DNA from 2 places in the Cobetia sp. 5-11-6-3 genome. Region 1 is predicted to be linked to the other one. Evidence: riboswitches for the same ligand, from Rfam matches in the RefSeq annotation. Region 1 holds a riboswitch; the other holds the start of a gene.
What was found. Region 1 has a riboswitch for thiamine pyrophosphate ahead of HXS66_RS00855 (ABC transporter ATP-binding protein). Riboswitches for the same ligand answer to the same signal wherever they lie in the genome.

Region 1 (8,234 bases):
CAATGCCACGCCTTCCAGCGCCGTGTTGTCGACCCGGTAGACCAGCATCTCGTAATCGTTGACGGGCATGATGCCCAGCAGATTGCGGCGGCTGGGCTGTGCACCCGGCGGCACCACCACCCTGAGCTTGCGCGCCATGGGAGCCAGCGACGAGCCCTGCACCAGCAGCGAGATGATCACCACGAAGAAGGCGACATTGAAGTAGACACCGGCATTCTCGACCCCGGTGATCACCGGGAAGATCGCCAGCACGATCGGCACCGCCCCCCTCAACCCGACCCAGCTGATGAACCACAGCTCTCGCCAGCGGAAGCGGAAGAAAGGCTTGAGACACAGGATCACGGCCAGGGGGCGCACGAACAGGATCAGCGCCACGCTCAGAATGGCGGCCGGCAGCGCGAACTGCAGCATCGTGGAGGGTGAGACCAGCAGACCCAGCATCAGGAACAGCACGATCTGGGACAGGTGGGCCAGTCCATCATGCACCGGCAGGATGTGTTCGAGGTGGCGCCCCGGATGATTGCCGATCATCAGGCCACACAGATAGATGGCCAGGAAGCCACTGCCACCGAGCTCATTGGTCGTCGCGAACAGGCTCAGGCCCAGCGCCAGCGCCAGCAGGGAATAGAGGCCGGGCGCCAGATCCAGATAGCGCATCAGACGGGCGATCAACCAGCCACCGGCGATCCCCATGCCCGCGCCGACCCCGAACTGCAGCGCGAAGCTCATGAGTCCGGCGGCGACCCCCGACAGCTGTCCGGTCAGTATCTCGGCCAGAGTGATGGTGAGGAAGATGGCCATCGGGTCGTTGGTACCGGACTCGATCTCCAGCGTCGCCCCGACCCGCTCATTGAGGTGCACCCCCTGCCCGCCCAGTAGCGAGAAGACCGCCGCGGCGTCGGTAGAGCCGACGATGGCCCCGACCAGCAGGCCTTCGATCAGGGTGAGGTCAAACAGCCACATGGCCAGCAGCCCCACCAGCCCGCTGGTCATGAAGACCCCGACGGTCGCCAGCACCAATGCCGGCTTGAGACCCGCGCGGAAGGTCGAGAGACGGGTGCGCAGACCGCCATCGAGCAGAATGAGTGCCAACGCCAGATTGCCGATCAGGTACGCGGTAGAGGCATCATCGAACTGGATGCCGAGCACGCCATCCTCCCCCGCCAGCATGCCGAGTCCCAGGAACAGCAACAGCAGGGGCATGCCGAGACGAGCCGAGACCCGACTTGCCAGCACGCTCAAGGCGATGAGCATGCCCGCCAGCAAGAAGTAATAGTTCAGATTCTCTACCACGTGTGCTCCCCCGCCATTCCCGGCACCAAGTCTCGAATCACGTCTGCGACGGCCCAGAGACAGTATTCCATGTCAGCGACGAGGCTGCAGAGAAATTTCTCAAATATTCATGGACTTGCGATCAACATGTCAGGCTTCTCGGCGACACCCAGGCCGGGGCTGCCGCCAGCTCGGCGTAGCGGGTCGGACCGAAGGCTTCCATCGCCCACAACAGGGCTCGGCACAGCTCACGCTGACCGCCGATATCGACCATGCGCCCATGACGCGAATAACCGGCGAGGAAGGCCTCACGCTGACTCGGCGTCTCCAGCAACAACTCGATCAGTGCCCAGTCGAACTCGATCGGGGCCCACACCAGTGCCTCCCAGTCGCTCCATACCCAGCCGGTGGCGGCGCACAGATATTGGTCCGCGCGCAGGTCCGGCAGACTCCAGACGGCGCGAGCGGGATGCGAGAAGGTGCGTGATGGCAGGTCCCCCAGCTCGTGGGACAGGGGATGGCGCGCGAGAAAACGCGTCACGCGGGCATTCCAATGCAGCAACGGCATGGGCTGGGCAAGGGGCTGACCAAAGCCGGACACGGTGTCCTGATGCAGCCGCCCGACCTGATCTCCCAGCAACTCACAGAAGGTGTCACTGAGATCACTGGGCTGACCGCTGGACCACGGCAGATGCCAGACGGGCGCGCCATCGAGACGCCCCAGATAGGTCAGCGGCAGCGGAGGGATGGGCAAACGCGCCGGCAACGCGCCCGCCAGCCGTGTCAGGGCCTCAGGTTGCGCCCAGCGATCGGCGCCGAAGACACCGCGCATCGCTCGCCAGAAGGGGTCGTGATCCGGGCCGGTCCGCGCCAGCTTGATCAGGCCGGGGGTGCCGCCACGCTGTCGCCACAACCAGTTGGCACTATCCGGCCAGGCAAGTGCCAGCGGCTCCAGCGCATGCCCCAGATAGGTGGAAAGACGGCGAGTCAGCGCATCCTCCGGCCAGCCATTGGGCACGGATGTCGCGTCTGGCATCACGGGTCGCCGCGGTGGCACGGGATAACCGCTGGAGCAGGTCGAGAGATCCGGGGTATCAGGCATGTTGATCTCCTTGAGGCTGCGATACCTCGATAGCATACCCAACACCGGGCCATGCAGCATAGCCACACGACAGCCACCCCGACGATGGCAGGGATGCAACCGGCGGGCAGGTGACGGTACACTGTCGGCCTGGATGGGGGTGCCCGAAAGTGGGCTGAGAGCCGATGCGTCACGTCGCATGGCAACCCCTGGAACCTGATCCGGTTGATACCGGCGGAGGGAATTCCGGTCACCTGCCCAAGCGTCAGGCGCCCTGCGTGCTTCCTCCCCTCGGCATGCCGCCTGACCACGGATGACACTGTGTCGCTGGGACTCTCCCTCAACAACGCTCGCATCGATTACGCCAGCCATACGCTGTTTCGTGATCTGTCGGCGCGTCTGGATGCCGGAAGCTGGACGGCCTTGCTGGGCCGCTCAGGCTGCGGCAAGAGCTCACTGCTGCGCCTGCTGGCCGGCCTCGAGATGCCCGACCATCACACGCTGGAACTCACCACCGATGATGGCAAGCCACTGGCGGGTCGCGTCGCCTGGATGGCGCAGCAGGACCTGCTGCTGCCCTGGCGCCGGGTGCTGGACAACCTGTGTCTGGGAGATGATCTCCATCGTCGCCCTCGCGATACCGAGCGGGCCCGCGAACTGCTGGCAGCGGTGGGTCTGGAGGGGCGCGAGCAGGCCTGGCCAGACGCCCTCTCCGGCGGGCAACGCCAACGCGTCGCATTGGCGCGAACGCTCTACCAACAGGCTCCGGTGGTGATGATGGATGAGCCCTTCTCCGCAGTGGACGCCATCACGCGACTCGAACTGCATGATCTCGCCAGCCGGCTGCTGGACGGACGCACCGTGCTGATGGTCACGCATGACCCGCTCGAGGCGCTGCGCCTGGCCGACCAACTGCTGGTACTGCGCCCGGGCCACGACAGCCAGCAGGGGGCAGTGCTCGACCGCTTGCCGGGGCTCTCGCCGCCTCGCCCGGTGCCGCTGGACCTGCCCGCCTTGCAGCAGGCCCAGTCCGAATTGATCACACGCCTGCGCGACGGCGAGGAGACGCCATGAAACGCCTGCATGCTCTGCGTCATCTCGCCATCAGCGCCGCCGTCCTGCTGGGACTCTGGCAACTGGTGATCATCACCACGGCCGTACCGCCCTACATCCTGCCAGCGCCACTGGCAGTCGCGGAGGTGCTGGTCCGTCAGGCCCCGATGCTGGCACACCACGCCGGCATCACCTTCGCCGAGATTCTTGGCGGGCTGGTACTGGGGGTCCTTCTCGGACTGAGCACCGCGCTGGCACTGGCGTTCATCCCTCGTCTGCGGCGCACCCTGCTGCCATTGCTGCTGATCAGCCAGGTGATTCCGCTGTTCGCCATCGCTCCACTGCTGGTGCTGTGGCTGGGCTATGACATGCTCTCCAAGGTCGTGATGGCCACGCTGATCATCTATTTCCCCGTGGCCTCCACCGGCTACGACGGCCTGCGCCAGACCCCTCAGGGCTGGCTGGATCTCGCCCACACCCTGGGTGCCAGCCCGTGGCGACTGCTGCTGCATGTCCAACTGCCCGCCGCGCTGCCGGCATTGGCCTCCGGCGTGCGCATGGCAGCGACAGCCGCCCCCATCGGGGCCGTCATCGGTGAGTGGGCCGGCGCAAGCCAGGGCCTCGGCTATCTGATGCTCAATGCCAATGCCCGGATGGAAATCGACCTGATGTTCGCCGCTCTGCTGGTGCTGGTCGCCTTTTCGCTGCTGCTGTATTTCACGCTGGATGCCCTGCTGCGTCGCCTGATGCCCTGGCATCGGGATCGCCTGACCCGTTTGAACTGAGCGCTTCCGGCTGCCAGGCGATGCCCTGACGGCCTCACATTCTCGACACCACAAGGAATACCGCCATGCCATTCTCGCCATCGGCGATCCGCCGTTCCGGCAAGCTGTCCTGCCTCTTCGCGACGCTGCTGACAACCCTCAGCCTGAGCACCTTCGCCCTGTCAGCCGAGACTGGCGCCAGCGCCGAGCCCCAGGCCCCGACCGCCAGTGACAGTGCAGCGGCAGCGGTCACCAAGACCGGGCAGGACGGTGCCACCCTCGAGCCAGACGCTTCTGCCAAGCAGGCTGCCGAGACCGAGCAACAGACCCGCCCCGCCGCTGGCGATGTGCAGGACCCGCAAGCGGCCGCCACCGATGCCAAGCCCCTCACGCACCTCAAGGTCATGCTCGACTGGTACACCAATCCTGGCCACGGGCCGCTGGTGCTGGCTCAGGAACTGGGCCTGTTCAAGCAACATGGTCTGGACGTCGAGCTGATCGCCCCGGCAGACCCCAGCGTCCCCCCCAAGCTTGCCGCAGCGGAGCGCGTCGACATCGCCATCAGCTATCAGCCCCAGCTGCACCTGCAGGTGGATCAAGGGCTGCCGCTGGTGCGCATCGGCACGCTGGTGGCCACCCCGCTCAACGTGGTGGTCGTGCGCGCGGACAGTGACATCCAGTCGATGGCCGACCTCAAGGGCAAGCGTGTCGGCTATTCCGTCGGTGGCGTGGAGGAAGTCCTGCTGTCCACCATGCTCCAGAACAGCGGCCTGACACTGGATGACATCACCCTGACCAACGTCAACTTCTCGCTGACGCCGTCACTGCTGACCCGCAAGGTCGACGCCGTCACCGGGGCATTCCGCAACTTCGAACTCGCCCAGATGGCACAGGAAGGCGTCAAGGGCCGCGCCTTCTACATCGAGGAAGAAGGCGTGCCGACGTATGACGAACTGATCTTCGTCGCCAACAGCGACAGCTATTCTCGCAAGCACGAGCAGTACGCCGCCTTCCTGTCCGCCGTCGGTGAAGCCACCGCCTGGATGATCAACCACCCTGACAAGGGCTGGAAGCTGTTCCGCGAGTCCGACCCGGCACTCGATACCGCGCTCAACAAGAAAGCCTGGTATGCCACCTTGCCGCGCTTCGCCCTGCGTCCGGCCGCACTGGATGCCGGCCGCTACCGTGACTTCGAGAACTTCCTGTACGAGCGCGGCATGATCAAGCAGCGCCAGTCACTCGACCACCTGGCCATCGACGTCAACGCGCCCTGAATAGACGGCCGATGACAGACACGACGACGCCCTGCCGGTTTCCCGACAGGGCGTCGTTTGCTTTCCGCCAGATGACGCGAGGATGTCCCCGCCCTTGCCTCCCGAGACCTTCCTGTCAGCGCCTGCCATCCACCGGACTGCCGGCAGACGCCCGCCTGGCCAGACGCCGCGCCAGCCACGCCATCAGCACAGGCTGGATCACCAGCGCGACCACCAGCACCGCCACGAGCAGTGGCATGCCCTCAAGGGCGCCACCCGGCGAGCTGACCAGCAGCGCCGCCCCGAGATAACTGCCCGCGGCAGAACTCAGGTGCTGAACGGCGCTCTGGGTGCTGGTGAAGGCGGCCCGCTCGTGCTCGGCAGGAATGAAGCTGTTGAGCGTGTTCTGTGCCACCCGCCGCGCCGAGGAGAACAGCATGTAGGCACCGAACCCCACCCACACCAGCGACGGCCCGGGCGAATGAAGCAGGAAGGCCCAGCCCACCAGCGCCGTCAGCAGACAGGTGATGGTGCCGGGCCAGACACTGCCGAAGCGATCACACAGCCGCCCGGTCAGCTGCATGCCCACCAGCGACAGTCCGCCTCCGATCATGTAGAGCCCGCCGAGATCCTCGCGAGGCAGATCGAGATTGAACAGCAGATAGCTGGAGAGATTGGGAATCACCAGGAAGTTGCTGAACATCGCGGTGGCGATCAGCGCCAGCCCGAGCCGGTGATTCGGCTGCGCGAGAATGGTGGCGATGGAGGTACCGGCGCGACTGCGAGGATTGTCCAGATGCCCCCGGATCGGCGGCAGCACCCAGGCCAGCAACCCGCAGACCAGCAACGCCAGCAGCGCGACGGCCCGGAATGGCGCCTGCCAGCCAAAGCCTTCGGACAACCACAGCGCGAAGGGCAGCCCCAGCACCGAGGCCACCGAGAAGGCCCCCATCACCATCCCCATGGCGCGCCCACGCCGGATTCCCGGCACGACATCGATCACGATGGCCAGTGCCGTGGCCGCCGCCGGCCCACCGAACAGCCCGCCCAGCATGCGCGCGGCCAGCAGCGTCTCGAATCCGGTGGCGAAGCTCGCGATCAGATGACACAGCGCGGCACCGAACAGAAAGCCCAGCACGGCCCAGCGACGATCGAAACGATCCGCATGCCGCGTCCACAGCAAGGTACCCACCGCCGCTGCCAGCGGGTAGCTGCCGACGATGTAGCCTAGGTGGTCCAGCGGAATGTCCAGCGACTGCGCGAAATCCGGCCCCAATGCCATCACCATGGTGAAGCCCATGATGACGGCGAACTGCAGCAGCGTGACCAGCGCGATCACCAGACGCTCGTGGCGCGTCACCGGTATCGTGCCGTCTTCGTCAGGCACGCGAGGCGCCGCCAACGGCGCAGGCGTATGACGTGAGCCGCTCAAGCGCGTGCGACGCGTTCAAGAAACGTCTCGACGGCCTGCTGGAACTCGCTCGCTCGCTCGGCATGCAGCCAGTGGCCGGCATCCAGCGAGGCATCTTCCAGGCGCGGGAAGCGCTCACGCATTGCCTGGAGCCCGTCGGCCTGCACGTAATTGGAACGTTCGCCCCACAGCAGTAGGGCCGGCAGTTCCACCTCGTCGTGTGCCTGAGGCGCCTCGACGATCTGGGGGTAACCCGCCGCGATGTGATCGAGCCCGACTCGCCAGCCCATGCTGCCGTCCTCATCGCGCACCAGGTTGGTGGCGAGGAACTGACGGATAGCCGGCGTTTCCACATGGCGTGCCATCACGTTGTCAGCGTCCTTTCGCGAGGCAGGACGCGCCTCACGCACGGCCTCGAAGGCAGCAAATATCTCATCGTGCCCGTGTCCGTAAGCGATGGGCGCGATATCGGCCACCACGAGACTGCGCAGTCGTTCAGGTGCCTGCAGTGCGACCTGCATGGCCACCTTGCCCCCCATGGAGTGCCCCATGAGATCACAGGTGGGGATATCGAGCTGATCGAGCAGAGCGATCACGTCAGCGGCCTGCTCCGGGTAGCTCATGCCCGCCACATGCGGGCTGCGACCATGATTGCGCAGATCCACCGCGATGACGCGACGCGACTGCGACCAGAACTTGATATGCGAGCGCCAGTTGTCCGCGCTCCCGAACAGACCATGCAGAATCACCAGCGGCGTCGCATCCTGCTCACCCGCCTCATTGCCCTGTGCGGCTTCACGGGCATCACTCTCGTTGTAGAAAAGCTCGACCGTCGTGCTTGTCGCAGTGCTCATCATCATCTCCATGGACGCTAGACAGACCCTCAGACGCTCCCGACCCTCACGCATCGCCCGCGATGGCACGCGCCAGTGCGAAGCGGCAACCACGTGGCCGAGTGTCAGAAAACGCTCATGTTAGCAGACTATCAAGCCGCCGCGCGGCTCACCGCGGACTGGCTTCCAGATAGACCTTGACCGCTTGCCACAGGGGGCTTCGATAGCGCTCCGGATGCCAGAGCATGGAAAAATGCCGCTTGAGGTTGAGCTGGGGCGTCTCCAGCACGACCAGCTCCCCGCGCGACAGCTCCGCATCCACAGACAGGCGCGAAAGGCAGCCCAACCCGAGGCCGGCAAACACAGCCTGCTTGATGGCCTCATGCTGCCCCAGCTCCATGCGCACCTTGAGACGCTCGATTCGCCCGTGCAGTGCACGTTCGAAGACCGCCCGCGTGCCCGACCCTCCCTCGCGCAGAATCCAGTCGGCATTGGCCAGATCCTCGTCATCGAGTGCCGTTGCACGTATCGCCAGCGGGTGGGACGGCGGCGCCACCACCACCAGTT
Region 2 (8,234 bases), on a different contig from region 1:
TCGGGCCTGACCACCCGCCAGCTGTGGTGGATGGCGCGCCCGGTCGCGCGTCTCGTGCAACTGCTCAATCCGCGGGAACGGCGCGTCACGCGCAGAAATCTTGGCCAGGCCTTCCCTCATCAGCCGCGTGAGGCACGCGCACGCCTCGTGACCGAGAGCCTCGCGCACTCCACCGCCACCATGCTGGAGCTGGGCAAGGTATGGCTGGGTGATGAAGACGCGGTGCGCGATTCGATTCTCGAGGTGCACGGTCGCAATCTGCTCGACGAAGCCCGTGCCGAGGGACGTGGCGTGATCGTGCTGGCGCCGCACTTCGGCAACTGGGAAGTGCTCAATTTCTGGCTCTCGAGCCATTTCCCCTTCACTGCCATGTACGAGCCGCCCAAGTTCGAGCGGCTCGACCCGATCATTCGCAACGGGCGTGAGCGCATGGGAGCGAGACTGGTGCCTACCAACTCCCGCGGCGTGGCAGCGTTGCTGAAGGCGCTCAAGCGCGCCGAGGCGATCGGCATCCTGCCGGACCAGGAACCGGGACGCGGCAGCGGTGTCTTCGCCGACTTCTACGGCCGCCCCGCCTACACCGCCACTCTGCTCCCCAAGCTGGTGGCGAGAACCGACGCCCGCGTGGTGACCGGTGTCGCTCAACGCCTGGAAGATGGCCATGGCTTCGCCATCCACTTCCTCGCCGCGGATGAGGCGGTCTACACCGAAGACGAGGTCATCTCGGCACGGGGAGTGAATGCCTCAGTGGAAGCCGCGATCGCCCTGGCGCCCGCGCAGTATCAATGGGAATACAAGCGCTGGCGCAAGAGCCCGGAAGAACTGGACGAGCAGCCGGGCTGGCGTGATAAGCGCTTCTATCCCCGCGACGACTCCTGGCTTTCCCTCAAGGGCTGGCGCCGCCACCTCAAGTACCGCCGCCGCAACGCGAAGCGCTCCTGACTCTCCAGGGACAGGGCAGCACTGGCGCAAACCGGCACAAGCTTCCAGACTTTCCTGCACGACAGCGAGCAATGCCAGTCGACTTGCCGAGGCAGCCGCGACAGGCCAGGGAGGCAGTGGAGCACATGAGCAAGCGCCAACAGGAAATCCGTGGATGCGCAAGCATCAGACTGCTGATGGGGACGGCACTCATCGGCTGTCTCTGCGCGTCGTCTCTTGCCTGGAGCGAGGCAAGCAGCAGCGACACCCTCGATGGCGAGACCTCTGCTCATGCCCCGGCTCTGGCATTGCAGGCGGCAAGCTCGGTTCCCGAGGACGCCCCCTCCCTGAGGCTGCCACCAGGGGCCGGCATGACTCGGCTGGCATCGCTTCAGGCACCTCGCATGCTGCACCTCACCGCTCACGATGAGGTGTTGATCGGCTCGCGGGCCGGCAAGCTCTATCGAGGCCAGCTGGCCGATGATGGCAGCCTCAAGCGCATGGAAGTGCTGGTCGAGCTGGAAGGCTATCCCCACTCTGCCGTCGTCCGCGATGCGCGCCTGTATGTCGCGACCACGGGCGCCCTGCTGGTCGCGGACTACCATCCCGGGATCTCCCTTGCCCCGAGCGACTTCCAGCGCGTGATCGCGATTCCCGGCGGCGGTGGCCACAACTCGCGTACGCTGAGCCTGGGCCCTGACAATGGCCTGTATCTGGCGCTGGGGATCCAGGGCAACTGCTCCGATCAGTACCTGGCGGGCACCTCGCCTCGCTACCCACAGCAACAGCGCCGTGGGGGAGTGATGCGCCTTGAGGAAAGTGGCGAGCCTCCCGAGTGGCGGGCGTGGGCGAGTGGTCTGCGCAACCCCGTCGGCCTGGTCTGGCAGGCACTGGCGACAGGAGAGACGCGCCTGCTGGCCACCAACAACGGACCGGACCACTGGGGCTACGAGCATCCTCGCGAGCTGGTGGTCGCTGCCCGCGAAGGCAGCTTCCATGGCATGCCCTGGTATCAGTGGATCGATGGCCGCTGGCAGGCAGATGATTGCATCACGAGCGATTCACCGCGCGAACGTGACGAGATTGCACCGCCACTGGCCGAGATCCCCGCTCGCAGTGCGCCGATGGGTATCGCGGTGGTGCCGCCTGGGCATCCATTGGCTGCTGACATGGATGTCGTGGTGGCAGTCCACGGCAGCTGGGGCACGGCGCCCTCCGGCAAGGCGTGGGGAGACCCCGCCAGTCGTCGTGAGCCTCGCCTGCTGGGCCTCAAGCTGGCGACGCCAGACACTGAAGCACGCTTAGTGCCGGTACTGACCGGCCTGCAGGATGCCGCCAGCGGCGAGCGCTGGATACGCCCACTGGATGTAGCATTCGGCAAGGATGGCAGCCTCTACCTGACCAGCGATACCGGAGCCTCAGGACTCTATCGGATCACCTTCTCTCAGTGACCTCCAGCCGCCTCTGACTCGACACGGCGGCTCACGCGTTGATTCTTCGCCCAAGCGTTGAGCGAGCGTCTCGACGCTCTGCATCCATGGGGTGATCACATGCGTATGCTCTCAGGACGACGCCATCGCCGGAGCCTGCGCCATGACAAAGCCCTCCATCTTCTCGCCAGTTGCCAGACCTGCCCCCAGGGCTGTCCGTTCGGGCAGCGCCCTGACACGCACCCCGTGGCTGAGCATCATCATGCCAGTCCACAACGAGGCATCCGGTATCGTCTCGGCCTTGATCGCCTTGAGTCCACTGCGCGCGAGCGGGGATTGCGAGGTCATCGTGGTCGATGGCGGCTCCACGGATACTACCCGCGAGCTGGCAACGCCGCTGTGCGATCGCTGCCTGAGCAGTGATCCGGGCCGGGCAACGCAGATGAACGCCGGTGCCTCTCAGGCTCGTGGTCAATGGCTGCTGTTCCTGCATGCCGACACGCGCCTGCCGGCACATGTCCTCTCGGTACTGTCAGAGACCCTCGCCGAGCATCGCGAGTGCGACTGGGGTCGCTTCGATGTCGACATCGAAGGAGATTCTCCGCTGCTGCCCGTGATCGCCATGCTGATGAATCTGCGCTCGCGCCTGACCAGCATCAGCACGGGTGATCAGACCCAGTTCGTACGACGCTCCACCTTCGAGGCCATCGAGGGCTTTCCCGTCGTGCCCCTGATGGAGGACATCCAGCTGAGCGTCAGGCTCAAGCGACTGACCTCGCCGCTGAACCTCTCCGCCAGAGTCACCACCAGTGGAAGACGCTGGGAAACCCATGGCGTCTGTCGCACCATCCTCAAGATGTGGGGGCTGCGCCTGGCAGCCTGGGGTGGCGTATCTCCTGTCCGTCTGGCGCGCCTCTATGGATATGGTGCCGCCGCTCAGGCCTGCGAACAACGTGGCTTGCCTCATGCCTGAAGCCTCGCTTGCTGACAGGGAAACCGACACGGCCGCGTATGACATGCGCCCGACGCTCATCATCTTCGGCCGCCTGCCACTGGCCGGACAATGCAAGACGCGGCTGATCCCTGCCCTCGGTCCCGAGGGGGCGGCACGCCTCTACTCGCGCATGCTGCGCAGAATCGTTCAGCAGGCCTGCGCCTCACGCCTCGGCAAGGTGGTCGTGATGCTGACTCCCTCCCCCGAGCACGCTCGGCAGCAACCTGAGCTGGCAGCCCTGCTGACGGACCTTGAGGATCAGTGGCGTGCAGAGAGCATGGCGGCATATGGCAAGCGAATCACGCTCGAGGCACAGCCACAGGGTGGGCTTGGGGAGCGCATGCATCAGGCCATGCTGCGCCACCTGCCCGCAGGCCCCGTGCTGCTGATGGGCTCTGACCTGCCCGCATTGGACAGTCAACGTCTGCGCGAGGCGGCGCGGTGCCTGCATGACCATGAGGCGGTGCTGCAGCCCAGCGAAGACGGGGGATACGGATTGATTGGCCTGAAAGCAGCCTGCCCGGCGGCCTTCCAGCTGGATCACTGGAGCCATGCCGACGTGAGCCGGGAGACTCTTGCACTGCTGGCTCAGGCAGGCAGAAGCGTCGGTTGCCTGCCTGTCAGCTGGGATGTCGATGAGCCTCACGATCTGGTGCGCCTGAGGCGACACTTCCCAGCCCTGATGGCGAACCTCTCCTCCTGTCAGCCTGCATGACATCTTTCCTGCAGCGCATGACACGCTTCCCGCATCGCAGGAAGCCCTTTCAGCATCGCAGAAGGCCTCCCAAAGTCGCATGGGTTTTAGGGCGGCAGAGGCTTTTCCTGCACCGCAGGACTGTTACACTCGAGATATCGTGACGTCTGAGTCACAGCTTGACGGGGTGCCGGTAAGACCGGCTGAGATGTCATTCGCACTGTTCGAGGCCTTGCATCGAGGTGCGTGAATGACGATCCCGCCGAACCTGATCCGGTTAGTACCGGCGTAGGGATCAAGCGCGAAGTGTTGCCGCACATCATCTTCACCTCTTCCAGGTGAACGCCGCACCTCCCCCCGCTTTTTCCCTGCAGATTGCCGGACCTGACCACGCTCGAGCCAGACCTTTGCCACTCCATCACGGATTGGCAGCACGCTCACCGAGGGATGCGTCGATGCCCAGCTTTTCAGACCTGACCAGTGCCTGCGCCGAGGAATGGCGCGACTATCTCGAGCATGACTTCGTTCGCCAGCTCGGGGAAGGTCGTCTGCCAGAGGAGTCCTTCCGCCATTACCTGCAGCAGGACTACCTGTTCCTGATCCACTTCGCGCGCGCCTGGGCGCTTGCCGCCTACAAGAGCCGCACCCTCGCGGAGCTGCGTCAGGCCACGGCCAGTCTCGACACCATTCTCAATACCGAGCTCGACCTGCATATCGGCTACTGCAGCGAGTGGGGCATCAGCGAGGATGACCTGAGTGAGCTGCCGGAATCCCGCGCCACCCTGGCCTATACCCGTTACGTACTGGATTGCGGCCAGCGCGGCGATCTTCTCGATCTTCACGTGGCGCTCGCGCCTTGCCTGATCGGCTACGGCGAGATCGCCGAGTGGCTGCTGGATCAGGACACCACCGAGATCGAGGACAATCCGTACGCGGACTGGATCGCGATGTACTCCAGCGATGAGTTCAAGGAAGCGGTGGACGCCGAACGTGAATGGCTGGACGCTCGGCTCTCGGAGGTCTCGGAGCGCCGGCTGGGCGAACTGGTCGATGTCTTCCGCGATGCGACACGTCTCGAGATCGACTTCTGGCAGATGGGCCTTGATCGCGACTGATCCGTGGCAGGCCGTCGCCTGACAGGCCGCGCCTGCGCGAACGGAAGACACACCGATTTTCATCGGCCTGGAAACGTGGTCCTCTCGCCAATCATCCAGACACACCACAGGCCATCAGAGCCTGAATGCGAGCACGATGACCTGGGCCAGCACAACGCTCAGCACAGGTCATGCCCGCATTGAATTCTGAGCACGCTTGACGGGGTGCCGGTGGAACCGGCTGAGATCCTGCATGCATCACCTCGCCGCCAAATGGGCGAGGCTGCCAGCAAGGGGTCCCGTGGAACCTGAACCGGTTAGGACCGGCGTAGGAATCAAGCTGATGGTCAGCCGCTGCCCGCGGCCGCCTCGCTCCCGGGCCACCTGTTGGCAAGGAGTCGGCGATGGCCATCCTCTCCCTGCGCACGGTCTTCCCATGATGACGTCTGCCGTGACGTCGCCCTTTGAGGAGACCTGCATGAGCACTACCCCCACGACTCAAGATCCGCAAGCCACCAACGCCGCAGAACCGTCGCTCGCCCCCCAGCCTGAGGCTGCGCCGAAGGCGCGCGCACGTGCCGGTCGCAAGGATGGCAGTCGCCATCTCGCCAGTGAAGCCCGCGTCGACGCCGCCGCCATCGCGCCGCTGAGCGGCTCGCGCAAGATCTATATCGAAGGCTCTCGCCCGGACATCCGCGTGCCCATGCGCGAGATCGGCTGCTCGCCGACCCAGACCTCCAGCGGTCTGGAAGAGAATCCGCCGATCGTCGTCTACGATACCTCCGGCCCCTACACCGACCCGGCGGTCGAGATCGACATTCGTCGCGGGCTGGCACCGCTGCGCGAGAAGTGGATCGAGGAACGCGGCGATACCGAACAGCTCAATCAGCTGAGCAGCGAATATGGTCGCGTGCGCCAGGCCGACCTGCGCCTGTCGTCCCTGCGTTTCGAGCTGGACCACCGCCCGCGTCGTGCCCTGCCGGGCAAGAATGTCACCCAGCTGCACTATGCGCGCCAGGGCATCATCACGCCGGAGATGGAGTACATCGCGATTCGTGAGAATCAGCGTCGTATCGCGCTGCGTGAGGAATATCAGGGCAGCGACTCCGTCGAGAGCATTCTGGGCCACCAGCACCCGGGTCACAGCTTCGGCGCCAACCTGCCCGACGAGATCACCGCCGAATTCGTGCGTGAGGAAGTCGCGCGTGGCCGCGCCATCATTCCCGCCAACATCAATCACCCGGAAAGCGAGCCGATGATCATCGGCCGCAACTTCCTGGTGAAGGTCAACGGCAACCTGGGCAACTCGGCGGTCACCTCCTCCATCGAGGAAGAGGTCGACAAGATGACCTGGGCGATCCGCTGGGGCTCCGACACCGTGATGGATCTCTCGACCGGCGCCAACATCCACGAGACCCGTGAATGGATTCTGCGCAACTCTCCCGTGCCCATCGGCACGGTGCCGATCTATCAGGCGCTGGAGAAGGTCGATGGCGTGGCCGAGAATCTCGACTGGGAGATCTTCCGCGACACGCTGATCGAGCAGGCCGAGCAAGGCGTCGACTACTTCACCATCCACGCCGGCGTCCTGCTGCGCTATGTGCCGCTGACCGCCAGCCGCGTGACCGGCATCGTCTCGCGCGGTGGCTCCATCATGGCCAAGTGGTGTCTGGCGCATCACGAGGAAAGCTTCCTCTATCGCCACTTCGAGGACATCTGCGAGATCTGCAAGGCCTACGACATCAGCCTGTCACTGGGCGATGGCCTGCGCCCGGGCTCGGTGGCCGATGCCAATGACGCCGCCCAGTTCGGCGAGCTCGAGACGCTCGGCGAGCTGACGAAGATCGCCTGGCAGCACGATGTCCAGGTCATGATCGAAGGTCCGGGTCACGTGCCGATGCACCTGATCAAGGAGAACATGGACAAGCAGCTCAGCGAGTGCGACGAGGCGCCCTTCTACACCCTCGGCCCGCTGACCACCGACATCGCCCCGGGCTACGACCACATCACCTCCGGTATCGGTGCCGCGATGATCGGCTGGTTCGGCTGCGCCATGCTCTGCTACGTGACCCCCAAGGAGCACCTGGGCCTGCCCAACAAGGACGACGTCAAGACTGGCATCATCACCTACAAGATCGCCGCGCATGCCGCGGACCTGGCCAAGGGGCATCCGGGCGCGCAACGTCGTGACAATGCACTCTCCAAGGCACGCTTCGAGTTCCGCTGGGAAGACCAGTTCAATCTGGGCCTTGACCCGGACACCGCGCGCAGCTTCCACGACGAGACGCTGCCCAAGGATTCGGCCAAGGTCGCCCACTTCTGCTCCATGTGCGGGCCGAAGTTCTGCTCGATGAAGATCACCCAGGAAGTCCGCGACTACGCCAACGAACACGGCCTGACCGGTGACGCCGACAGCGTGATGGCCGGCATGCAGGAGCAGGCTGACAAGTTCAAGCGCGAAGGCAGCCAGCTCTATCAGGAGGTATAGGTAGAGAGACTGGCGCACGAAAGGCTGACGTGCTGAGCCGCACGAAAAACGCCCCGACCATCACTGGTCGGGGCGTTTTCAATGGCCTGCTGCCAACCGCTCATGACGTGTCATGAGCGTGATCCAGAGATCACGTGCGGCTGGTGACTTCCAGCAGGTGATAACCGAACTGGGTCTTCACCGGGCCCTGCACGGTGTTGATCGGTGCGCTGAACACGACTTCGTCGAATTCCTTGACCATCATGCCCGGGCCGAAGGCGCCCAGGTCACCGCCACTGCGACCGGACGGGCAGGAGGAGTGCTCGCGAGCGGCATCAGCGAAATCGCGGCCGTTCTCGATTTCGGTCTTGAGAGCTGCACACTGTTCTTCGCTGGAAACGAGAATATGACGCGCTGTGGCCTGTGCCATGTCTATCACCTGTCACTGATCGAATAAATGCCGCCGGCAATCACCGGCGGCGTGGCAGCACATTGTGGCCCAAGGCGACGCTCGCCGCTAGCGTCGCGCGCCTCCCCACCTCCCCAGCGATGCCTCAGACGCGCGAACGCCCACCCGGAAGACCGGATGGGCGTTGAGGACGCTCGCCTGAGAGCGTCGGCAGCAGTCGCTTAC

Region 2: another riboswitch for thiamine pyrophosphate. It lies ahead of thiC (phosphomethylpyrimidine synthase ThiC); the one in region 1 lies ahead of HXS66_RS00855 (ABC transporter ATP-binding protein).

Annotation. Positions count from the first base shown of each region.
Region 1 covers NZ_BLWJ01000001.1:225,363-233,596, forward strand. Annotated here, with positions in the region: gene HXS66_RS00845 (potassium/proton antiporter) at 1-1,293, opposite strand, end outside; gene HXS66_RS00850 (hypothetical protein) at 1,415-2,374, opposite strand; TPP riboswitch at 2,500-2,613, shown strand; gene HXS66_RS00855 (ABC transporter ATP-binding protein) at 2,675-3,427, shown strand; gene HXS66_RS00860 (ABC transporter permease) at 3,424-4,191, shown strand; gene HXS66_RS00865 (ABC transporter substrate-binding protein) at 4,257-5,444, shown strand; gene HXS66_RS00870 (MFS transporter) at 5,560-6,810, opposite strand; gene HXS66_RS00875 (alpha/beta fold hydrolase) at 6,852-7,688, opposite strand; gene HXS66_RS00880 (LysR substrate-binding domain-containing protein) at 7,837-8,234, opposite strand, start outside.
Region 2 covers NZ_BLWJ01000003.1:228,967-237,200, forward strand. Annotated here, with positions in the region: gene HXS66_RS06870 (lysophospholipid acyltransferase family protein) at 1-942, shown strand, start outside; gene HXS66_RS06875 (sorbosone dehydrogenase family protein) at 1,068-2,372, shown strand; gene HXS66_RS06880 (TIGR04283 family arsenosugar biosynthesis glycosyltransferase) at 2,515-3,324, shown strand; gene HXS66_RS06885 (TIGR04282 family arsenosugar biosynthesis glycosyltransferase) at 3,368-4,060, shown strand; TPP riboswitch at 4,213-4,351, shown strand; gene tenA (thiaminase II) at 4,495-5,154, shown strand; TPP riboswitch at 5,345-5,485, shown strand; gene thiC (phosphomethylpyrimidine synthase ThiC) at 5,612-7,621, shown strand; gene HXS66_RS06900 (peptidylprolyl isomerase) at 7,752-8,030, opposite strand; gene HXS66_RS06905 (phasin family protein) at 8,231-8,234, opposite strand, start outside.